Methylorubrum extorquens: one gene and its partner. The protein of the gene in region 1 interacts with the protein of each later gene in a pairwise test. Links are inferred from orthologs where the notes say so. Each region holds a gene or a part of one and is shown in the gene's direction. Other genes may lie near its edges. The genes, in order: mtgA and J2W78_RS05580.

Region 1 (9,860 bases):
GACGTCGTGCCCGCCGATTGCGATGCGCCGCGGAGCCGGCGGCGGATGGCGCTGTACCTGCGCACGAGCCGCGATCCGCTGGCGGAGCGCACATGGTCGGCCCCCGTCACGCTGATCGAGAGCCTGCCGGCCGAGACCGAGATCCGCGTCGCCAAGGCGCGGGGCATGGACCGTTGGGCCGTGGCCTATTCCTGCTCGCGGCCGGTCACGGTCTCGGGCGGGCCCGTCGCCGATATCTGCCTGCACTACACCGCCGATCTCTCGCCCGGCAGCCTCACTGCCCTGACGCTCTATGCCGAGCCCGTCGCGGCCGGCCACTCCACCGCTTATCTCGGCCTGCGCTCCGGCGGCGACGCGCTGGGGCGGTTCACCCGTGACGGCTTCGGCTGGATGACCGACCGCTACGGAAACCTCGACGCGCCGACGATCTACCCCGACAAGGGCGGCTTCCTGACCTGGCTCGACCGCCGGGCCCCGCGGACCGACGGCAGCGATGCCTCCTCGCTCTACGGCCGATCCGTCTACTGGGCGACCTGGACGGTTCGCCCCCGCGCCGCCACGCCGTGATCGCGTGACGATTTCGGGCCCGCGTTCGACAGAGGGATGGATGTCCCCCGCGGCGCCGTCGATGTTCGAGAGACCTTGAACACCCGTCGCCGGGCCGGACATCGTCCCGGCGCGGGTGATGCGTACTCAGATTGCCTCTCGAAGGTGCGGTAAGGAGCAGGCCATGACGGTCACGACACTCGACTCTCAGTCCGAGCGGCGCGGGGCCGACGTTCTGCTGGAGGTGCTGCGCTCGGAGGGCGTCCGCTACATCTTCGGCAATCCCGGCACGACCGAGCTGCCGCTGATCGATGCGCTGACGGACGCGCCCGACATCGCCTACGTGCTCGCCCTTCAGGAGGCGAGCGCCGTCGCCATGGCCGACGGCTACGCGCAGGGGGCGCGCCGGCCGGGCTTCCTCAACCTGCACACGGCCGGCGGTCTCGGCCACGGCATGGGCAACCTGCTCAACGCCCAGATCTCCGGGACGCCGCTCGTCGTCACGGCGGGCCAGCAGGATTCGCGGCACGTCATCACCGATCCGCTGCTGTTCGGTGACCTGACCACCATCGCCGCGCCGACCGTGAAGTGGGCGCGCGAGGTGACGCATGCCGATCAGCTTCCGGTGCTCTTGCGCCGCGCCTTCAACGATGCCGCGGCGGCGCCCTCCGGGCCGGTCTTCCTGTCGCTGCCGATGGACGTGATGGAGGCGATGACCTCCGCGCCGCTCGGGGAGGCTTCGACCATCGACCACCATGCGGTGGCCGGCTCCCTGGACCGGCTCGCAGACCATCTCGCGGGCATCGCGCCGGGGCGGCTTGCGCTGATTGCCGGCGACGAGGTCGATGCCAGCGACGCCTCGGCCCAGGCGGTGCGGCTCGCCGACCTTCTTGCTGCACCGGTCTACGGTTCGTCCTGGCCGGCGCATATCCCGTTCCCGACCGCCCATCCGCTCTGGATGGGCAACCTGCCGACCAAGGCGAGCGGCATCGCCGAGATCCTGGGCCGCTACGACGCGGTGTTCGCGCTCGGCGGCAAGTCGCTCATCACCGTCCTCTACACCGAAGGCTCGGCCGTCCCCCCCGGCACGCAGGTGTTCCAGCTCTCGGCCGATGCACGCGACCTCGGCCGCACCTACGCGACGCAACTCTCGACGGTGGGCAACGTCCGCGCCTCGCTCGACGTGCTGCTGCCGCTCTTGGAAGCACGGCTCGCGCCCCGTGCCGAGACCTATGCCCGCCTTCGCCGTGAGGCCGTCGCCGCCTACGACGCGCGCCGGGCAGCCCTGGCGGCCAAGGCGCAGGCCGCCTTCGCCGATCCGGTCATCCACCCCCTCGTCGCCGCCTGGGAGATCGCGCGCGTCGTGGGCTCCGATGTCGCGATCATCGACGAGGCGCCGGCGACGCTCGGGCATCTGCGCACGATCCTGCACAGCACCTGGACACGGCAGTATTCATCGATCCGCGGCGGCGTGCTCGGCTGGGGCATGCCCGCCTCGGTCGGCTTCTCGCTCGGGCTCGACCGGGCGCCGGTGGTCTGCATCGTCGGTGACGGCGCGGCGATGTACTCGCCCCAGGCGCTCTGGACCGCCGCGCACGAGGGGCTGCCGGTGACCTTCGTCGTCATTAACAACGCCGAGTACAACATCCTGAAGCAGTTCATGAAATCGCAGACGCACTACGCCTCGGTGCGGGCGAACCGCTTCATCGCCATGGACCTCACCGAGCCGCGCATCGACTTCCTGGCGCTCGCCACTTCGATGGGCGTGCCCTCCCGGCGGGTCGAGCGGGCGGCGGACATCGCCGGTGCGGTCGAGGCGGGTATCCGTTCGGGCGCGCCGAACCTCGTGGAAGTGGTCGTCAGCGCCGCGTGACCGCCTCAGCACCCCGGCCGATGCCGCCGACCCTCGTCTTCGACACGGATTGCGTGCTCTGCGCCGGGATGCTGCGCTTCGTGCTGGCGCATGAGCGCGACCAGAGCCTGCACTTCATGGGCGCGTGGTCCGGCGAGGGGCTCGACCTCGTCGCCCGCCACGGCTTCACTGAAGCGGATCTCAACGGCACCTTCCTGCTGATTCAGGATGGGCGGGCGCTGACGCGTTCGGATGCCGCGCTCGCCGTGGCGGGGCATCTCAAGGCGCCGTGGCGCTGGTGCCGGGTGTTCGGGATCGTTCCGAAGCCGTTGCGTGATCGCCTCTACGGCCTCGTCGCGCGATACCGCTATCGCTGGTTCGGCCGTCGAGAGGATTGCGCCCGGGTGCCGCCGGACCAGCGGCACCGCTTCCACGGCGTGCGGCCGGCGGACCCGCCGCAACCAGAGTAACGAATCAGGCCTTGCGTGCCACGGTGAACCGGGCGGCATCCTTGAGCACCTGCGCCCGCTCGCCCCAGGGGGCGACCGCCTCCTCGCAAACCGCCACCAGCCGGTCGCACTCCGCCCGCGCGCCGTCGAGGCCGAGGCGGTCCACCAGCGTCGCCTTGCCGGCCTCCTTGTCCTTCCCGGTGGCCTTGCCCATCGCTTCCGGGGAGGCCTCGCGGTCCAGAATGTCGTCGGCGACCTGGAAGGCTTGGCCGAGCGCCTTGCCGTAGCGCAGCAGTGCCGCCCGCTCGTCCGCATTCGCGCCGCCGACGAGAGCGCCGGCCTCGACCGAGAAGGCGAGGATCGCGCCGGTCTTCATCGCCTGCATCCGCAGGGTGTCGTCGATATCCATGGTGGCCGGGCCGAAGCGCCCCTCGGCCGAGAGGTCGAGAAGCTGGCCGCCGACCATGCCGCCGAGCCCGGAGGCGCGGGCGAGGCCGAGCACGAGTTCGGCCCGGATCGCCGGATCGGGCTGCCAGCGCGGGTCGGCGGTCACCTCGAAGGCCAGCGTCTGAAGCGCGTCGCCGACGAGGATCGCGGTGGCCTCGTCGAAGGCCTTGTGGACGGTGGGCTTGCCGCGGCGCAGGTCGTCGTCGTCCATCGCCGGCAGGTCGTCGTGGACGAGGCTGTAGCAGTGGACGAGTTCGACGCCGGCGCCGGCCGCGAGCGCGGCATCCTCGGCCCCGCCGAGCATCCGCGCGGTCTCGATGGCGAGGAACGGCCGCAGGCGCTTGCCGCCGCCAAGCACGGCGTGGCGCATCGCCTCCATCAGCCGGGGCGGCCGGGCGATCTCGCCCTCTTGCAGGGTCGGCCCGAGCAGATCGACGAGGAAGGTCTCGACGGTGTCGGCGACCCCGGCGAGCCTGTGGGTAAAGTCACCCGTATAGGCGTCCGCCTTGACCGAGGGGTGGGAAGCCTGCGTTGAGGTCATCGGAAGGGGCCTGGATCGGGGAGGGGCGGACGCGACGTGGCGGTGCCGGAGGAGAGCGAGTCGGAACGGCACGGGCGCGACCTGCGAAGGATTCCTTCGCCGAAGCCCCTCGCGAGGACTCCCGCGCCGCGGAACCCCGCCCCGAGGCGTCGAACCGGGCTGCGGCGCGCCGCCACCCTGATCACGCTCGCTCCCATTGCCATTCTTGCCTTCACGCTCACGCTCGCGCTCGTCTATAGCGTGGCGACCCCGCCCTCAACCCTGATGCTGGGCCGTTGGGTGACGCTTCAGGGCGCGCAGCGGGACAGCGTGAAGCTGGAGGCGATCGCGCCCGCCCTGGTCCAGGCGGTGATGGCCTCCGAGGATCAGCGCTTCTGCCTGCATAACGGCGTCGATTGGGGCGCCCTGCGCGACGTGGTGGACGACGAGGAGGGCCCGAGCCGCGGCGCCTCGACCATCACCATGCAGACGGTCAAGAACGTCTTCCTGTGGCCGGGCCGCTCCTACATCCGCAAGGGGCTCGAAATCCCGCTCGCGGTGATGGCCGACGCGCTCTGGGGCAAGCGCCGGACGATGGAGATCTATCTCAACGTCGCCGAGTGGGGCGAGGGCATCTTCGGGGCCGAGGCCGCCGCCCGCCACTGGTTCCGCAAGAGCGCACGCGACCTGACTCGAGGCGAGGCCGCCCTGCTTGCCGCCGTGCTGCCGAACCCGATCCTGCGCAGCGCCGGCAAGCCGACCCGCGGGGTGCGGGCGATCGCCGGGCGCATCCAGAGCCGGATGGGTCAGGTGGATGGGCTGATGGGGTGCTTGAAGCGCTGACCGGCGGAGCCCGGTCTCTGGCGAGCGGCCCGGCCAGAGCCGGGGCACCTGACCGCAATCGTGCCGAGGGATGTCGCCGATCCATGGACAAGATCGACCTGAAGAAGCGCTTCAAGAAACTCTACAGCGCACCGACGCGGGAGTTTGCCGAAATTCACGTTCCGACCTGGACCTTCGTCAAAGTCGATGGCGAGGGCGACCCCAATGTCGCCGAGTCCTACCGCACGGCGGTCACGTGGCTCTACGGCGTCAGCTACGCGATGAAGTTCGCTGCCAAGTCCCTCGGACAGGACTACGTCGTGCCGCCGTTGGAGGCGCTCTGGTGAGCCGACGATCCCGGCAGCTTCGTTCGGCGCGATAAGGAAAGCTGGCGCTGGACCGTCATGATCCCGGCTCCTGATTTCGTCACGGACACCATGTTCGAGGCTGCCGCGACGAAGATGGGTGACAAGCTCGGAACGCCGCCGAACGCGATGCGCTTCGAGCCCTACGACGAGGGCAGGGCGCTCCAGATCCTGCACATCGGGCGATACGACGACGAAGGTCCGACGCTGAAGCACCTGCACGACGAGGTCATGCCGAGCCGGGGCGTGACCTTCAACGGCCCGCATCACGAGATCTATCTCAGCGATCCCCGCAAGACGGAGCCCGCCAAACTGAAGACGATCCTGCGCCAGCCCATCCGGTAGTGGTTCAGCCCTGACGGTTGAGTCCGTCCGGGGTTCCGGTTTGAAGTCCGTCCTGCGAGTCTCGTGGGATGCGCAGTGACATCTCTTTCACGCTCTCCGCCTCGGATCGCCTTCGGCTAGAGGCCCTGGTCGCGGATCGAAACACTCCGCAGAAGCACGTTTGGCGCGCTCGCATCGTGCTGCTGAGCGCCGATGGGATCGGGACGCACGCGATCATGCGTGAGGCGGCCGTGTCCAAGACGGCGGTCTGGCGCTGGCAGGACCGCTTCGCGCAGGAGGGCGTCGAAGGGCTCCTGCGAGACAAGACGCGGCCGGCGCGCATCCCGCCGCTGGGGCCGGAGGTGGCGGCGCGTGTTGTGGCTCTGACGCAGGAAGATCCGCCCGGCGAGACCACGCATTGGACGGCCGCCGCCATGAGCAAGGTCACAGCCATAAGCATTTCGTCGGTGCAGCGGATCTGGCGGAGGCACGGCCTACAGCCACACCGGGTCCGGCAGTTCAAGCTCTCTACCGACCCGGCCTTCGCTGCCAAATTGCGTGACGTCGTCGGGCTCTACGTCGATCCGCCCGCCCATGCCGTCGTGCTTTCGGTCGACGAGAAGAGCCAGATCCAAGCGCTCGCCCGCACGCAGGCCCCGTTGCCGATGAAGCCGGGCCAGCCGACGACGCGCACCCACGACTACAAGCGCCACGGCACGACGACCCTGTTTGCCGCTCTGGACATCCTGGAGGGCAAGGTGATTGGCCGCTGCATGCAGCGCCACCGGCATCAGGAGTTCATCCGTTTCCTCAACGCGGTCGAGGCGGCGGTTCCGGCGGGCAAGATCGTCCACGCGATCCTGGACAACTATGCCGTTCACAAGCACCCGAAGGTCCGCGCCTGGCTCGATCGCCACCCACGCTGGACCTTCCATTTCACCCCGACCTCAGCCTCGTGGCTCAACGCCGTTGAGGGCTTCTTCGCCAAGCTCGCAAAACGCCGCCTGCGACGCGGCGTGTTCGGATCGCTGATCGAGGTACAGGCGGCCATCAAACGCTTCATCGCCGAGAGCAACGGCGACCCCAAGCCCTTCACCTGGACCGCCGACCCGGATCGCATCATCCAGGCCGCAAGGCGCGGGCACCAAGTGTTAGACTCGCACCAGTAGGAGCCTCGGAGGCGACGCACGTCGTCGGATTTCGCCTCAACCCTTCTCCGCCTCGCACAGCTGCGTCACCGCCCGCTCGTAGCCCTTCGCGTCGAACTTCCTGAGCGAGTTCTCGCTCTGGTAGCGCACGCTCCCGAAAATCTTCCGGGTCTGCCACGGGCGGTCGTGCAGCCCGAAGATCCAGGCAACGTTGGTGAAGGAGTTCGCGTCGCGCCCATCGAGGAAGTAGCGGTTGTTGAGCCGCAGCGTCCGGGCGAATGCCTCCTCCGGGGAGGGCGACCATTCGAGGATCTTCTTGCCCCAGTACATGCGGAGCTGGTTGTGCATGTAACCGGTCTCGCGCATCTCGCGCATGGCGACGTTCCAGTAATGGTCGTGAGTCTTCCCCTCCGCCAGCTCCTCTTCGAAATAAAGTTTCGGGCGCTCGTCGTCGGCATGCTCGGCCAGCGTCTTGCGGGCCCAGTCGGGCACGGCGCGGGCGTAGTCGTCGTAGCCCTGCGTGTGGAAGACGTGGTTCATCGCCAGCTCGCGCCGCACGATCAGCTCCTCGAGATAAGCCGAGCGGTCGTCGGGGTCGCCGTCCTTGGCGGCGCGGATCGCCAGTGCGATCTCGACCGGTGAGATGTGCCCGAAATGCAGGTAGGGGCTCATGTGGGAGGCCGCCCCCGCCTCCGGCTTGTTGCGGCCGGCGCCGTAGCCGGCGAACGCGTCCTTCACGAAGCGCTTGAGATGCCCGGCGGCCTCGGTGTAGCCGCCGCGGAAGCGCTTCACCGGGCCGACCGTGGTGTCGAGCGTCAGCTTCGCGAGAAGCTTGTCCGGGTCCGAGACGTCGAGCCCGTCCTTCAGTTTCAAGCGCTTGAGCAGCCCGTCGGCCGGGTGATCGACCCTGCGCGGTTTGACGGGTTCGAGGTATTCGTCCCAGAGCTTCCGGAGCTTGGGGCGCAGGGTGCGGGCGGCGTATTCGTGCTTGGTCGAGGCGGTCTCGACCGGCACCACCACATCGCCCTCGACCTGGACGATCCGGCATCGCGCCGCGCGTTCGATCTCATCGTACCAACGCTTCTGGATCGCGAGGTAGCCGCGGTCGAGCACCAGCAGCGCGGCTTTGTCCGAGAGGTCGACGGCGACCTCGGCGGGCGTCGCCCGGCGTACGAAAAAGGCGATGCCGCGCTTCTCCAGGGCGGCCGCCGCGTCGGCGAGCCCCTGGAGCAGGAAGGCGTAGTGCCGGGCATTGGCCTCGGGGAAGCCGTTGGCGCCGTCGAGCAGGCCGAAGCAGACGAGAAGCGGGAGTTCGAGGCGGTTGGCCTCCTCGATCGCGAGTTCCAGCGCCGGATTGAACGGAACGCGCATGGCCTGCTGCATCAGGTACAGCACGTGATCGGCGCCCTCGCGTGGCGGAACGTCGTTCAGCACCCGGATGCGGGCCGGTTGGATCGCCATGGTTCGAAAACGCCCCGTCTCGGCTGCTTCTGTTCGGTCCGTCTCCGCCGAGGCAACCGGACGCGCCGATTCGGGCCCCGCCTTCCATTTCGCGGGTCGGACGTCCCGTTCGGGGCAGGGAATGCGTCAGCGCCAAGAACGTTGCATCGGGCTCGGCCCGACGCGCTCCCCGCCTCCGTGCGTCGCCGGCTGCGGATCAGAAATCGCCAACCCGTTCAGGAATTTGTCGTGCGCGAAAACAATGGGCGCAGTTCAATTTACTGCATAGATCGCGGTGATCCATTACACTCAGGCCTCGAATTCATCTGCGGCATTTGAGTGACAGACCCCGGCCGACGTGTGCCTCCGCACGCGCAAACGCGACCATTGCCGGCCAAGCGTCTTGCAAAATTCAGGGCAAAGATCACTTTGTGCATTGCGGGAACGCAGACGGCGTCTGCCTCCCGCTGCCCTCCTTGGGCGTTTCCTCCCTAGACTTCGGGCCGCCCTCACGGGCGGCTTTTTTTTGTCCTGAGTCCGGGGGCGATCATCCGCGGGCGCGGGCGCGGATCATGAAGTTGTCGTAGGTGTATTCGGCCACTTGGAACCAGAGGTATTCCTCGTTCCGGAAGGTCTTCATCGCGTCGTAGATCCGCTTGAAGTCCGGGTTCTTGGCCGAGAGGTCGGCATAGACCTCGTTCGAGGCCTTGAGCGCGGCTTCCATCACGTCCTGCGGGAAGGGACGCAGCTGCGCGCCGCCCGAAACGAGCCGGCGCAGGGCCTGCGGGTTGCGCGCGTCGTAGCGGGCCTGGACGTCGGCATTCACTTGCGCCGCGGCGGCCTGAAGAATGGCCCGGTACGACTTGGGCAGGCCCTTCCAGGCGTCGGCGTTGATCCAGAAATGCAGGAGCGCGCCGCCCTCCCAGAAGCCGGGATAATGGTAGACCGGCGCGATCTTCTGGAGGCCGAGCTTCTCGTCGTCGTGCGGGCCGATCCATTCGGCCGCATCGAGCGCCTTGCTCTCCAGCGCGGCATAGATCTCCGGCCCCGGCGTCGCCTGCACGGTGGCGCCGAGCTTGGCCAGCACCGTGGCGCCGAGCCCGCCGATGCGCAGCTTGAGACCTTGGAGTTCGCCGACCGTCTTGATCTCCTTGCGGAACCAGCCGCCCATCTGCGCCCCGGTATTGCCGCCGGGCAAAGCCACTAATCCGTTCTTGGCGAAGATCTCGACGAACAACTCCGCCGCGCCACCCTGGAGCCACCACGCGTTCTGGCCGCGGGCGTTGAGCCCGAACGGCATCGCGGTGGCGAGGGCGAAGGCTGAGTTCTTCGCCATGCCGAAGCTCGCCGGGGCGTGGCCCATCTCGGTCTTCCCGCCGCCGACTGCGTCGAGCAGCCCCTCGGTGGGGACCGACTCGCCCGCGGCCGAGACCTGGATCTGGAAGCGCCCGTCGGTCGCCTCGGCCACCGCTTTCGCAAGGCTCTCGGAGGCGCCGAACAGGATGTCGAGGTTGCGCGCATAGCCCGAGGCGAGGCGCCAGCGCAGCTCCGGCGCGGGTTGCTGGGCCTGGGCCGGGCTCGCCAGCGTTCCAGCGCTCAATCCGGCACCGAGGCCGGCGGTCAGCACGGCGCGGCGCTGCAAGGATTTCGGCACGGACTTCGGCAGGGGCTTTTCCATGGATCTCCCGGCTCGTCCCGATCGCTCGAACGCCCTTCCGTGGGCCGACCGTTGCCATACACGTGAAGCCCGCCATCCGGAAACCGGGGCACGCCCGGTCGCCTCGCGTGGCGCGGCGTGATAGCAGGCTCGGTGTGAACACCGAAAAGCTCCACCTCCACACCGTCTGCGGCCTCGACGAACTCGTCGAGCACCAGGCTCGCGGCGTCAGCCACGTCCTGTCGATCCTCGATCCTGATCGGGCGGACCCGGAGGCGTTCGGTGCCTAC
Region 2 (5,104 bases), 2.4 Mb from region 1 along the record:
ACCGACGCGCCCGCGCCGCCGGTGCTGAGCGCCATCGAAACGCTGGCGAGCCTGCCGGCTCCACAGGGACGGGGGCCACGGCGGTGATCCGGCTTCTCAACGTGCTGGCGATCGTCGGGCTGATCGGCTCGGCGGTCTACGCCTACTCGATCAAATACGACACGCTCTATCAGGCGGGTCAGGTCTCCAAGCTGAAGACCGGACTGCACAGGGAGCGGCAGGCCATCGCGGTGCTGCGCGCCGAGTGGCAACTCCTGACCCGCCCGGACCGGCTCCAGGCGGCGGTCGAGCGGCATCTCACCCTCGAACCGATCGGCAACGGGCATCTCGCCCGCCTCTCCGACCTGCCGAACCGGCCCGACCGCGGTGACGAGATCGGCCGCCTGCTCGCCTCCACGGCGACCCCGACCGTGACCCCGACGGACAAGCCGGGGAGCGTCCGCGACGAGCCGCGCACCACGGGCTCCGTAACCACCCGCACCGTCTCCACCCGCCCGCCCGCGGTTTCGAGGTAGCGTCCCCGTGTCCCACGATCCGTCCCAGGAAGATCCGTCTCAGGGTCTGCAGCACGAGCAGCCGGTCGCGGCCGATGCGGCCGTGCCGGAGCCGGGCCCGGACCGTGTGGTGAGAAGCGAGCCGCCGGCCTCGGCGCTGACGCGGCTCGCCCGGATGATGTTCCGTCTCGCGATCGAACGCTCGCATGCCCGCGTGGCGCTGGTCGGCCTCGCCTTCACGGCGGTCTTCCTTACCATCAGCGTGCGGCTGATCGTGATCGCGGCGACGCCGGCGAGCAACAGCGACGAGCACCGGGTGGCAGCCGCCGCCACCACGGCGATCCGCCCGGACATCATCGACCGCAACGGCGAGATCCTCGCCACCGACATCCGCACCGTCTCGGTCTTCGCCGAGCCGAAGCGGATGGTGCGCACCTTCGACACCGACGAGGCGGTCGAGCTCCTGACCGCGGTGCTGCCGGAGCTGAACGCGGCGGAGCTGCGCGCCAAGCTGTCCTCGAAGAAGGGCTTCGTCTGGATCAAGCGCGAGATCACGCCGAAGCAACAGCTCGAAGTCCACCGCCTCGGCATCCCCGGCGTCGGCTTCCTTCCCGATCACAAGCGCGTCTACCCGAACGGGGTCGCGGCCGCGCACATCATCGGTGCGACCAACCTCGACAATATCGGCATCGCCGGCATCGAGAAGTACATCGACAACCGCGGCAACAAGGCGCTCAACGAGTTCGGCCTCGTGGCCAAGCAGACCGACCTCTCGCCGATCCAGCTGTCCCTCGACCTGCGCGCCCAGTTCGCCCTGCGCGACGAGCTCGTGAAGGGCGTGGAGAAGTTCAAGGCCAAGGCCGGCGCTTCGATGATCCTCGACGTGACCACCGGCGAGGTCGTCGCGCTGGCCTCCTACCCGGATTTCGACCCGAACGAGCCGAAGGACGCGTTGTCGGACGACCGCATCAACCGGATGAATGTCGGCGTCTACGAGATGGGCTCGACCTTCAAGGCGATGACCCTCGCCATGGCGCTCGATTCCGGCAAGTACAACGTCAACTCCACCTTCGACACCCGCGGCGGCGTGCTGCACTGGGGCCGGCAGAAGATCCACGATTACCACGCCACCGGGCGCGTGCTGACCATGCCGGAGGTGTTCACCCACTCCTCCAACATCGGCTCGGCCAAGATGGCGCTCGGCGTCGGCGTGCCCGGCCACCGCGCCTTCCTCAAGAAGATGGGCCTGCTCGACCGGATGCGCACCGAGCTGCCGGAATCGGCCGCGCCGATCCTTCCGCCGCGCTGGGCCGAGATCAACACCATCACCATCGCCTTCGGCCACGGCATCGCGGTGGCGCCGATCCAGGCGGCGGCGGCGGTGGCGGCGATCATCAATGGCGGCGACCTGATGACGCCGACCTTCCTCAAGACCGACGAGCCGACCGCGCGGGGCAAGGCCAGCCACGTGATGAAGCCGGAGGCCAGCGAGGCGATGCGCTTCATCATGCGCCTCAACGCCGTCGAGGGCTCGGCCAAGAAGGCGTCGATCCCGCTCTACTACGTCGGCGGCAAGACCGGCACGGCGGAGAAGGTCATCAACGGGCGCTACGCCAAGAACCGCCTGTTCACGACCTTCATGGCCGCCGCCCCGATGGACAAGCCGAAATACCTGTTCCTGACGATCATGGACGAGCCGCAGGGCCTGCCCGAGACCGGCGGCTACGCCACGGCCGCCTACAATTCCGGCACGGTCACGGGCAAGATCATCGAGCGGGCCGCGCCGATCCTCGGGTTGGCCCCGCGCTTCGATCCGCCGGTGAAGCCGTTCCCGCTGATGGTGAAGCTCGGCGCCTACCATGCGACCATGGTGGACGGGCAGTGACGATGGCCTGTACCCCAGGGCGATCGCCTACAGCGATCACTCTGGGTTTTATGCCAGCCTCAAGCGCCGGCGCCCGCCTCCGCGGGCTCAGGCTTTCGCTCCGCTCGATGCATCTCAGGACCGAAGTCCCGAGATGCCCGCTCCGCGCGACGCTCTTCGCGCCGCGAAGCCGCTCATGCGACTTCGAGTATTGGCCTTTGGCCCATACACAGACGGCCTGACCCGCACGGACGCTTCCGAGGATTGTTTTGCCGATGAGCCAGCCGACGCCTGACGACCGGACTCTTGGCGACCAAACTCTTGGCGCCCTGTTCCCGGAGGCGGACGCCGCCATCGCCGGCCGGCCCGTGTCTGGCCTCACCGCCGACAGCCGTAAGGTCGTACCCGGCGGCGTGTTCGTGGCTGTTCCCGGCACCGCCGCCGACGGCCGCCGCTTTGCCGCCGCCGCCGGATCGGCCGGCGCGGTCGCCGTGGCCGGGGAGGGGACGCGCCCGGACGACCTGGCCGTATCGACGGCCTGGATCGAAGTCGCGGATGCCCGCCGGGCGCTGGCGCTCGCCGCCGCCCGCCTGTCCGGGCGCCAACCGGAGACCGTGGTGGCGGTCACCGGCACCAGCGGCAAAAGTTCGGTCGCCGACTTCGTGCGGCAGATCCTGTCACGCCTCGGCCGGGACTCGGCGAGCCTCGGCACCGTCGGCATCGTCACGAACCGGGGCGCGGAATACGGCTCGCTGACGACGCCCGACCCCGTCACGCTGCACGAGACCCTGGCGCGTCTGGCCGAGGAGGGCATCACCGATCTGGCGATGGAGGCCTCCTCCCACGGCATCGAGCAGCGCCGTCTCGACGGGGTGGAACTGACGGCCGCGGCCTTCACCAATCTCGGCCGCGACCACCTCGATTATCACCCCACCATCGAGGACTATCTGGAAGCCAAGCTCCGCCTGTTCACGACGCTGCTGCCGAAGGGCCGCCCGGCCATCGTCAACGCCGACGGCGCCTATGCCGAGCGCGTCGTCGGCGTCGCCGATGCCGCCGGCCATGCCATCCGCACCACGGGGCGCGGCGGCGAATTCATCCGCCTCGTCGAGGCCGGGACGGAGGGTTTTGCGCAGAGCCTGACGCTCGCCCATGACGGTCGGGAGTACCGCGTGCGCCTGCCGCTCGTCGGCGGCTTCCAGGTGGAGAACGCCCTCGTCGCGGCGGGCCTCGCCCTGGCGACGGCGGCGGGGGCCGCCGATCCGGCCGGCGTCTTCGCCGCGCTCGAAGGGCTCACCGGCGTGCCGGGCCGCATGGAGCGGATCGGCGAGGCGAAGGGCGGGCTCTGCCTCGTCGATTACGCCCATAAGCCGGAGGCGCTGGAACACGTCTTGAGCGCGCTCCGCCCCTTTGCCAGCGGGCGCCTCGTCGTCGTGTTCGGCTGCGGCGGCAACCGCGACGCCGGCAAGCGGCCGATCATGGGCGCCATCGCCGCGCGCCTCGCGGATCGGGTCATCGTCACCGACGACAACCCCCGCAACGAGGAGCCCGCTGCCATTCGCGCCGCCATCCTCGCCGCGGCACCGGGCGCGGAGGAGATCGGCGACCGGGCCGAGGCGATCCGCGCGGGCGTGCGGGACTTGGCGCCCGGCGACGTGCTGGTGGTGGCCGGCAAAGGTCATGAAACCGGCCAGATCGTCGGGCCACGTGTGCTCCCGTTCTCGGATCACGACACCCTGCGCGCCGCGATCGCGGAGTTGAACGGATGACCGACGCCCCCCTCTGGACCCCTGCCGCCCTGGAGGCGGCCACCGGCGGGCGCCTGATCGGCGCGGCGCGCGCCATCACCGGCGCCTCGATCGACACCCGCAGCCTGGAGCCCGGCGACCTGTTCTTCGCCATCCGCGGCGAGGCGCGGGACGGGCACGACTTCGTGCGCGCTGCCCTGGACAAGGGCGCCGGCGCGGCGGTGGTCGCGGAAGCGCGTGCTAAGGAATTCGAGGGCGTCGGCCCGGTGCTCGCCGTCCCGGGCGAGGGCGAGGATCCGGTGCTGGAGGCGATGCGTCGCCTGGGCCTCGCCGCCCGCGCCCGCACGGGAGCGGCGATCGTCGCCGTGACCGGCTCCGTCGGCAAGACCGGCACCAAGGAAGCCCTGCGCCACGTGCTCTCGACGCAAGGCGCCACGCACGCCTCGGTCGCCTCCTACAACAACCACTGGGGCGTGCCGCTGACGCTGGCGCGGATGCCGGAGGCCAGCCGCTTCGGCGTGTTCGAGATCGGCATGAACCACGGCGCCGAGATCCTGCCGCTGACCGCCATGGTGCGGCCGGACGTAGCGCTGATCACCACGGTCGAGCCGGTGCATATCGAGCATTTCCGCTCGCTCTCCGCCATCGCCGACGCCAAGGGCGAGATCTTTTCCGGGTTGAAGCCCGGCGGCATCGCCGTGATCAACCGCGACAACCCGAACTACGAGCGGCTGCTCGCCCACGCGCACGCCTCGCGGGCGGGCCGTGTCATCACCTTCGGCGAGCACGCGGCGGCGGATGTGCGCGCCCACCGCATCCTGACCCGGCCCGACGTCTCGGTGGTCGACGCCACCGTGATGGGCGTGCCCCTGACCTACCAGCTCGGCACGCCGGGCCGGCACGTCGCAATGAACTCGCTCGGCGTGCTCGCCTGCATCCACGCGCTGGGCGCCGACCTCGCCCGCGCCGCCCTGTCGCTGGCGAGCCTCAAGCCGCCG

Evidence for each region.
Region 2: the proteins of mtgA (region 1) and J2W78_RS05580 interact in binary tests that used the Escherichia coli proteins (3 or more experiments, as listed by UniProt). The link is inferred for Methylorubrum extorquens from one-to-one orthologs.

Annotation. Positions count from the first base shown.
Region 1 is NZ_JALJXF010000001.1:3,495,620-3,505,479, reverse strand. The notes cover bases 2,867-5,764. They hold mtgA (monofunctional biosynthetic peptidoglycan transglycosylase), read left to right. Parts: upstream 2,867-3,871; coding sequence 3,872-4,657; downstream 4,658-5,764. Other genes in these bases: J2W78_RS16535 (IS630 family transposase), read left to right, coding at 5,415-5,764; J2W78_RS16540 (GyrI-like domain-containing protein), read left to right, coding at 5,041-5,346; J2W78_RS16545 (hypothetical protein), read left to right, coding at 4,741-4,983; J2W78_RS16555 (polyprenyl synthetase family protein), read right to left, coding at 2,873-3,835; J2W78_RS16560 (thiol-disulfide oxidoreductase DCC family protein), read left to right, coding at 2,867-2,868. Outside these bases: J2W78_RS16570 (hypothetical protein), read left to right, coding at 1-567; J2W78_RS16565 (thiamine pyrophosphate-binding protein), read left to right, coding at 731-2,419; more of J2W78_RS16560, read left to right, coding at 2,440-2,866; more of J2W78_RS16535, read left to right, coding at 5,765-6,494; J2W78_RS16530 (deoxyribodipyrimidine photo-lyase), read right to left, coding at 6,531-7,934; J2W78_RS16525 (TRAP transporter substrate-binding protein), read right to left, coding at 8,461-9,591; J2W78_RS16520 (tyrosine phosphatase family protein), read left to right, coding at 9,726-9,860. UniProt on the Escherichia coli protein: Peptidoglycan polymerase that catalyzes glycan chain elongation from lipid-linked precursors. May play a role in peptidoglycan assembly during cell division in collaboration with other cell division proteins.
Region 2 is NZ_JALJXF010000001.1:1,117,114-1,122,217, forward strand. The notes cover bases 1-2,950. They hold J2W78_RS05580 (peptidoglycan D,D-transpeptidase FtsI family protein), read left to right. Parts: upstream 1-522; coding sequence 523-2,379; downstream 2,380-2,950. Other genes in these bases: rsmH (16S rRNA (cytosine(1402)-N(4))-methyltransferase RsmH), read left to right, coding at 1-87; ftsL (cell division protein FtsL), read left to right, coding at 84-515; J2W78_RS05585 (UDP-N-acetylmuramoyl-L-alanyl-D-glutamate--2,6-diaminopimelate ligase), read left to right, coding at 2,634-2,950. Outside these bases: more of J2W78_RS05585, read left to right, coding at 2,951-4,127; J2W78_RS05590 (UDP-N-acetylmuramoylalanyl-D-glutamyl-2,6-diaminopimelate--D-alanyl-D-alanine ligase), read left to right, coding at 4,124-5,104. UniProt on the Escherichia coli protein: Essential cell division protein that catalyzes cross-linking of the peptidoglycan cell wall at the division septum. Required for localization of FtsN.